Regions from separate parts of the Vibrio sp. AH4 genome, predicted to be linked through region 1. Evidence: predicted binding sites of a transcription regulator. Region 1 holds the regulator's gene; the other holds the start of a gene.
The links. The regulator PurR, encoded in region 1, represses purine synthesis genes. The targets are predictions, from matches to a motif close to TNANGNAAACGTTTNCNTNA.
Positions count from the first base shown of each region.

Region 1 (4,102 bases):
GGCTGACCCAGTAGTAACGCCAAATGGAAATTGGCGTGAGCCCCATGACTAAGTTAATCAAAAAGAAGGGAAAAATGGGAATTAAGCGTAGCGAGAGCAGATAAAAAGCCCCATCCCGTTCGACACCTTGGTTAATGGTTAACAGCTTATCGGCAAATTTAGCTTGAACCCAATCGCGCAATAAAAAGCGGCTGCTGAGAAAGGCAAGTGTTGCACCAATCGTACTTGCAAAAGAGGCGAGCAGCAGACTGAGCCAAAACCCAAACAGTGCGGCACCCAATAGGGTGACGACAGTGGCACCGGGGACCGAAAAGGCTGTCAGTAGGACATACAATACAAAATAGATAAATGCGGCTTGCACAAGATGTGCATCAATGTAGTTTGCCAACTCGGCTTGCTTGGCTTTGGCGACATCTAACGTGAGATAGTGGCTAAATTGTGTCACCAAGATCGCCGTTATCGCGATCAAAATAAGGGCAATGATGAGCTTTTTGTTCATGAGCGGTACCTAGTCAGCACTTTGATATTGAAGCTTTTGATGGTGATAAATGGAATACCTTATCCCTTAGTCATGAAAGCGATTGCCTCAAGACTTGGGTATAAGTATATCTACTCAAAATAAATTCGCCCGATTGGTGTGAACAAGGGCTATGAAGTAGAAGACAGGGGATGCAGCGTATTTCTTTCAAAAAAATAACGCGCCCGAGTGGACGCGTTATCAGATTTTACTCAAGGTATTCATACAAACTCGGCGAGGAAAGACAGACTCAAAACGAGAAATCAAAGGTGTCTTAGTAGTTCGTCACGACGATTTTGTGGGATCACTGACCAATGTTTACCTTCGATTGCTCCCTCTAAAGCCCATAACAGCTCAAGGCTAACCTCTGCCGAATGGGTACGTTGAATGGCTTTATATGCTTCAACAGAACCGAAAGAGTGCAAAGACTCGACGCTTTCGATACCGGCTTTCTTGAGCATTCTTTCCGTTGCTAAACGCAAGTTGGGAAGATCTTTCAAACGGTCAGGCTTTGCTTGTGCTTGTGTTTCACGTTCGGTCTTAGCGACCTCAAGCGCAATACGAGCTTCACTTAAGATAGAGGCTGGATTACTCCAACAATCATCAGGTAGAGCGTAGTACTTAGTCACGACAGGAAAGCCACGTTTTTTATAAACATAAGGTTCATAACCTTGCTGTTTGAACTTTTCGATTGTGGCATCGTCTGCACGGATGTGCAGCGTATCGTTAACCACAAGCGCAAACATAGTTTCGTCGACGAAAATACCAAAGCCACCAAACATTGAACGAGATTTCACACGTCCTAGCTGCTCAAAGAGCCGCATTGAATCTTTTAATACTGGTTTATCCATGCTGTTAGTCTCGGAGTATTGTTACATACGCCACCAAATCAGGTCCGAGAAAATTAGCAAAATCATGCAACTGCCGTGTCAATGATGAGTCAACATAGTGTATGCATTTTTGCCATCGGTAACCCCGCTACCTACCTATGTTCTGGTTTAGGCCGGAGGCTTTGCGTCCCACTCTTTCGAATGGTTTGCCCTGTGCGTGACATTTTTCCTGATAAAAAATAACCAAACTTGGGTCATTCTCACATACTGATATTTCAATTGTGAGAATGAGCCATGTTAATAATACTCGCTCTACATTAGTTTTGTCATATTTATGTGACAAGCTTTCAAATATAGGCTCTGTGAATTGTCAAGAAAGTTAGGATTTTGTCAAGTCTTTCACAGTGTCGCGTTCGACGATCTCAGGATGCATCTCGAAAATTCGGCGCTCGTGTTCTTTATCTTTAATACGCTCTAAAAGAATTTCGAACGCATTTTTACCCACACGACGCTTAGGTTGGTGCACGGTGGTCAGTGGTGGAGAGAAGTATTCGGCCAGTTCGATATTATCGTAACCAATCACGGATATTTCTTCAGGAACACGAATTCCTTTTTGTTGCAAACGGCTCATAAGACCTAATGCCATGGTGTCGTTGAAGCAGAATACGGCAGTTGGACGCTTATCCATAGCAATGATTTTGTCGGCAGCAAGGACTGCGGTATCACACTCAAAATTACCTTCTAGAATCCAATCTTCATTCACGGGTAAGTGCGCTTCAGCCATCGCTCGGCGGAAACCTTGAATACGCTCTTGGCAAGCGGCTTTGACAAAATGACCACTTAAACAGGCAATGTCTGTGTGTCCACGATCCGTCAGATATTTGGTCGCGAGATAGCCACCTTCCTCTGAGTTATCGATGATTTTATCAGCGTGCGACGTTTCTGGACCCCAATCCATGATCACTTTTGGAATGTCTTTGTGAGCGTCGAGCATTTCCTGCAGCTCTTGAGTCAGGTCTGAACACATGACTAAAATGCCATCCACACGTTTTTCGGCCAGCATGCGAATGTAATCACGTTGTTTTTCATAGATGCCGCCCGTGTTACACAGAATCAAGGTGTAGCCTTGACGGTAACAGTAGCTTTCCACACCATCGATCACTTCAGAGAAAAACAGGTTTGTTGATTGAGTCACTAGCATGCCAATAGTGCGTGTAGTGTTGCACTTCAAACTACGTGCGACCGCACTCGGTGCATAGTTGAGTTGCTTAACCGCTTCCATCACTTTCTCTTGGGTGGTTTCTGCCACAAAGCGAGTTTTGTTGATAACGTGAGAAACGGTAGTGGTAGACACGCCAGCAAGGCGCGCTACATCTTTAATCGTAGCCATAGAGTGTTCCTGTCGATGACTGCTGATGCCAGCGAATGTTATTGGTTAATTAAATCAGCAGAAGTAAGGCGAGACTGAGCGAATCTTCACACTCTGTGCGGCGAGGAACCACATATACCGTACGTAAAGCGCTTCAATCATTATGCCTAAAGTAATAAAAATACAAAAACCGCCAAGAAACAGCGGTTTACATTTTTATTCGTTTTTATCGTTTGCGGGTGGATTTTAGACTGCAAATGTATCCACCGCAACGAAATTCATTCATCAAACTTTAAGTTCTTTCACAATTGATTTGTTTATGCCCCTGACTTTTTGCAACAGCAAAGTGGGCAGCTTAAAAATCGCTACGTTGTGATTAAAGACTCTGGCGAAGCTCATCAATGTAACGTTGATCTTGTTGTAAAAAAGCCAACGTTAGTCGAGCCGCCGCCGAGTAGAAACCAAATGCGTCAAACTGTGTACAACGTTCAACAAAAACGGATAACCAACTCAATAAGTGTTGAGCAATAAAATCAGATTGTGCTTTGAGAGCGGAGTTAACGTCAGAGCCTTCTTGATTCGGGTTATTGCTGATAACAAGATGCGCAAGAAAGTCGAGTTGAATCGCGAGATGGTCGGCGGGCTCATTAAGGTTCGGATCCACATTCACGTTATAGTGGCTCAGTAACTCACGCATGAGTTGTGCCGGTTTGCCATTGAGTAACCCTTTGTCAGTGTAGACAGAGGCATAGGGTAGCGCTGAGTCACGATCGGACTTTAAAAATAGATCACAAAAATCAGCGGCAAGTTCCAGTTGTGCATCTTGACGATCTTGCAAGCGATTGAGTGCATCAATCAAATGTTTCACTTCCGTCGCTAAGCTTTCTTCATCGGCTAGTCCGGTTAAGAAAGTACGGATTTCAGCTGAGTGATAGTGTGCGATATCTTGTTCAGTCAGCTCTTTAAAAAAGAGACTCGACAGCCACCAGTAAATTTCTGCGCGTTTTTCATTGAGGATATTCAGTTCTTGGATCATGTTTGCACTCCCAATCGATTGACGCTTAGTCTAAACCATAAAAATGAACAGCTATCATGCAAGATATGACAAGTTGTGAAAAGAAAAGAACACGTTGTTAATCTGTTAAATAAAGCTTGCGTTGCATCAAGGAAAAGTGGGGTTTCTCACGATATTCCTCGAATTATTAACAAATGTGAATAGAATGAGTGAGCGATAAATCCCGTTATTTAAAATGGTGCACTATGAGTTATCACGTACTTGTGGTTGAAGATGACCTCGTCACCCGTAGTAAGTTAAGCGGTTACTTTCAAAATGAAGGTTACCAAGTAACAGAAGCGGAAAGTGGCGCACAAATGAGAGAAGCACTT
Region 1 covers NZ_JALAIV010000001.1:2,650,912-2,655,013, reverse strand. Annotated here, with positions in the region: gene MKA69_RS12175 (TVP38/TMEM64 family protein) at 1-499, opposite strand, end outside; gene MKA69_RS12170 (TfoX/Sxy family DNA transformation protein) at 781-1,368, opposite strand; cyclic di-GMP riboswitch class I at 1,483-1,568, opposite strand; gene purR (HTH-type transcriptional repressor PurR) at 1,727-2,737, opposite strand; gene torD (molecular chaperone TorD) at 3,093-3,752, opposite strand; gene torR (two-component system response regulator TorR) at 3,977-4,102, shown strand, end outside.

Region 2 (4,102 bases), 980 kb from region 1:
GCACTTAAAGTGGGTGAGAGCGTTAAATTGGTGGTGGATGCTCAATATCAGGCAAGTTTAAGCCGAGGGCATAGTGCCGGCCATCTTGCTTACTTAGCGCTGAATAAGGTATTGGCTCAGAACTACTGGCGTAAAGATGCAGACCGTAAAGATCCACATGGGTATTTTGATTTCAACAGCTATGCTCAAATCTCCAGTTTTGTAACCCCAGATTGTTCAACGGATTTGTATCGATTAGGAAAAACACTGCGTAAGCGCGGATTAAATAGTGATGACGTGCTAAAAGATCTAGATTTGATAGAGGAAAACACTAACCAGCAGCTTATGCAGTGGTTAGCGTTATCGAGTTCAATTCATATTGAGTGTGAAGGTACGACGCTAACCGATTCTCGCTACTGGGTGTGTGACTTACATGAAGGTGCTCCGGCACGTATTCCTTGTGGAGGCACGCATGTCAACGGTTTGGAAGCATTTCGTTTGATCAAAGTGGTGCTGAAACAAGTCGATGAACAGCACATTGAAGCGATAACTTACATAGAACCGGCAAGATTAGAGGGATCTTTTTAGTATATTCTAAACAATCTGCATTGTGATTACTTGTTTGGTTTATAATCCTGTTTAAAATCGAAATGCAGGATATGTAACTTATGCTTTCGGTGGGTGGTTATATAAAAGTTCTTTTGAGGGCAGATCGCTGATCAATGCCTTCTGAGCGTATGATCAAGCGAGGATCTTGTTTAAAAGAGTATCAGGTATTGATTAAATGCTGCGCATTAAACCCATTAGGCGTGATAAGGATCATGGCATATGATCTCTTTGCACTAGATTATGTGACGCAATGCAAAACGATAAGGAGAGAGTCATGGACAATCCATGCCCGAAATGTGGTCAAGAGCTAGAGTGGACGGGTCAGTATCACTGTGCTGCTTGTGATGAGGATTATCGTAAAGTGGGGATGTGCCCCGAGTGTGACAGTGAATTAGAAAAACTGCAGGCTTGTGGTGCTGCCAACTATTTTTGCAATCAGTGTAATGAGCTGAAATCGAAATCAAAAATCCGTTTTGTCTTTCAGCCGGCTAACGAGGATTTACAGTAGAGACAATCTCTCCGTCAATTAATTGGGTGACCAAAGTGTCGCCCGCTTTCACTTGATTACCGTAACGCACTAGCTCGCCTTGAGCCGTGCGTGTCACCGAATAGCCACGTGCTAATGTTGCAAGAGGGCTGACCGCATCCAACTTTTCACTGAGTAAAGCAAGGCGATGACGAGCATGGATCAAATGATGCTGGATCGACTGATTCATGTGCTGTTCTTGTCGGATCAAGTTGAAACGCTGCTGACGGATCTGGTGGATAGGAGAGTTGAGCTGGATCTTATGACTCAAGCGATCCGAACGTTGCTGTTGAGTTGCCAGACGTTGCTGCATCTTTTGCTCAAGACGCAAGCTGAGTTCATCAAGTTGCTGCTGCTGGCGCTCTAAACGAGCTTGAGGGTGCTGTTTATCGAGCTTGTGCTGTAAACGGGCAAATTGCGTATGCTGCTGCGCCAAATAGTGGCGCACGGCACTGGCCAGTTTGGCTTGCCATTGATGGAGTGCTTGCTGTTTATGGCGATGATCACGGCTAACGAGTTCTGCTGCCGCTGAAGGGGTTGGGGCGCGCACATCGGCGACAAAGTCAGCGATCGTCACATCAATTTCATGACCAACAGCACTGATAATTGGGATTTCACTCGCGGCGATGGTACGCGCCACGATTTCATGGTTAAAACACCATAAGTCTTCTAAAGAACCCCCTCCACGACCCACGATCAACACATCACACTCCGCGCGTGAATTGGCACGGCCAATCGCTTGGGCAATTTGAATCGCGGCATCTTCGCCTTGTACTAGGGTGGGGTAAATCACTACGGGCAAATTCGGGTCACGGCGCTTGAGCACGTGTAAAATATCGTGCAGTGCGGCACCGGTACGTGAGGTGATAATCCCCACACAGCGAGGGTTTTCTGGAAGTGCTTTCTTGCGCGTCTGAGCAAACAAGCCTTCGGCGGCGAGCTGCATCTTCAGTTGTTCAAACTGTTGTTGCAGGCGGCCATCCCCTTCAGGTTGCATGCTTTCTAGGATGATTTGGTAGTCACCACGCGGTTCATACAGTGAGAGTCGAGCTTTAACCAACACTTGCTGACCATTTTGCGGTTTGAAGTTAACCAGACGGTTATTACCCTTGAACATCGCGCATTTTACCTGCGCTTGGCTGTCTTTTAGGGTGAGGTACCAGTGACCAGAAACGGGGGCGGAGAAGTTTGAAATTTCACCCACCAACCAGACGATCCCCATTTCATTTTCCAGTAATAAACGAACTTCAGAATTTAAACGGGAAACTGTGTAGATATTTCGATTGGCGAGAGAAGAAGACAACGCTGATTCCTCAGACGTGGGTATGGAAATTAGCCGCAATATAATACATATCAAGGGGTGAAATGCAAATAAAAAATGAAAAAATGTGTAGTCAACCGATTGCCTCGGGCGTATAATCCGTCCGCAATATCAAATATAAATCCATTTTATTAGGCGAAACGATGAAGTGGATTTCCGTTGTTAACACTCCTGTTGTGAGATATTGCACATGCTACGAATCGCAAAAGAAGCTCTAACCTTTGACGATGTTCTACTCGTCCCTGCTCATTCCACCGTTCTTCCAAACACTGCCGATCTTCGCACTCGGTTGACCAAAAATATTGCGCTGAACATTCCTATGGTTTCAGCGTCTATGGACACTGTCACGGAAGCACGTCTTGCGATCGCTCTGGCTCAAGAAGGCGGCATTGGCTTTATTCACAAGAATATGTCGATTGAACAGCAAGCAGCTCAAGTTCACCAAGTGAAAATCTTTGAAGCCGGTGTGGTTACTCACCCTGTGACGGTTCGCCCTGAACAAACCATCGCTGATGTAATGGAATTGACTTACCACCACGGTTTTGCGGGTTTCCCTGTTGTAACAGAAAACAATGAACTGGTTGGTATCATCACTGGCCGTGACGTTCGTTTCGTTACTGACCTCACCAAATCGGTTGCCGCAGTCATGACGCCAAAAGAGCGCCTAGCGACGGTAAAAGAAGGCGCAAGCCGTGCTGAAGTGCAAGAAGAGATGCACAAAGCGCGTGTTGAGAAAATTCTAGTGGTGAATGATGAGTTCCAACTTAAAGGCATGATCACCGCGAAAGACTTCCACAAAGCCGAAAGCAAACCCAATGCATGTAAAGATGACCAAGGTCGTCTGCGTGTTGGTGCTGCTGTTGGCGCTGCTCCAGGCAACGAAGAGCGTGTTAAAGCCTTGGTTGAAGCGGGCGTTGACGTACTGCTGATCGACTCTTCTCACGGCCACTCAGAAGGTGTTCTGCAACGTATCCGTGAAACTCGCGCGGCTTACCCACACCTTGAAATCATCGGTGGTAACGTGGCGACCGCTGAAGGTGCGCGCGCTCTTATTGAAGCGGGCGTGAGTGCTGTGAAAGTCGGTATTGGCCCAGGTTCTATCTGTACGACTCGTATCGTAACGGGTGTGGGTGTTCCTCAAGTTACTGCGATTGCGGATGCGGCTGGCGTGGCTGAAGAGTTCGGTATTCCTGTTATCGCAGACGGTGGTATCCGTTTCTCTGGCGATATTTCTAAAGCGATTGCTGCTGGTGCATCTTGTGTGATGGTTGGCTCTATGTTCGCTGGTACCGAAGAAGCACCGGGCGAAGTCATTCTGTTCCAAGGCCGTTCTTACAAAGCCTATCGCGGTATGGGTTCACTGGGTGCGATGTCAAAAGGTTCATCAGATCGTTACTTCCAAACCGATAACGCTGCGGACAAGCTGGTTCCAGAGGGCATCGAAGGCCGCATCGCTTACAAAGGTCATCTGAAAGAGATCATCCACCAACAAATGGGCGGCCTACGCTCTTGTATGGGTCTGACTGGCTCTGCCTCAGTAGAAGATTTGCGTACTAAAGCTCAATTTGTACGCATCTCTGGTGCGGGTATGAAAGAGTCTCACGTACATGACGTGCAGATCACGAAAGAAGCTCCAAACTACCGTCTGGGTTAAGCGTAAACGTTTG
Region 2 covers NZ_JALAIV010000001.1:1,672,594-1,676,695, forward strand. Annotated here, with positions in the region: gene MKA69_RS07890 (alanyl-tRNA editing protein) at 1-567, shown strand, start outside; gene MKA69_RS07895 (zinc ribbon domain-containing protein) at 863-1,096, shown strand; gene xseA (exodeoxyribonuclease VII large subunit) at 1,077-2,417, opposite strand; gene guaB (IMP dehydrogenase) at 2,626-4,089, shown strand.
Region 2: the regulator PurR is predicted to act here: its motif matches at 2,505-2,524, upstream of guaB (IMP dehydrogenase).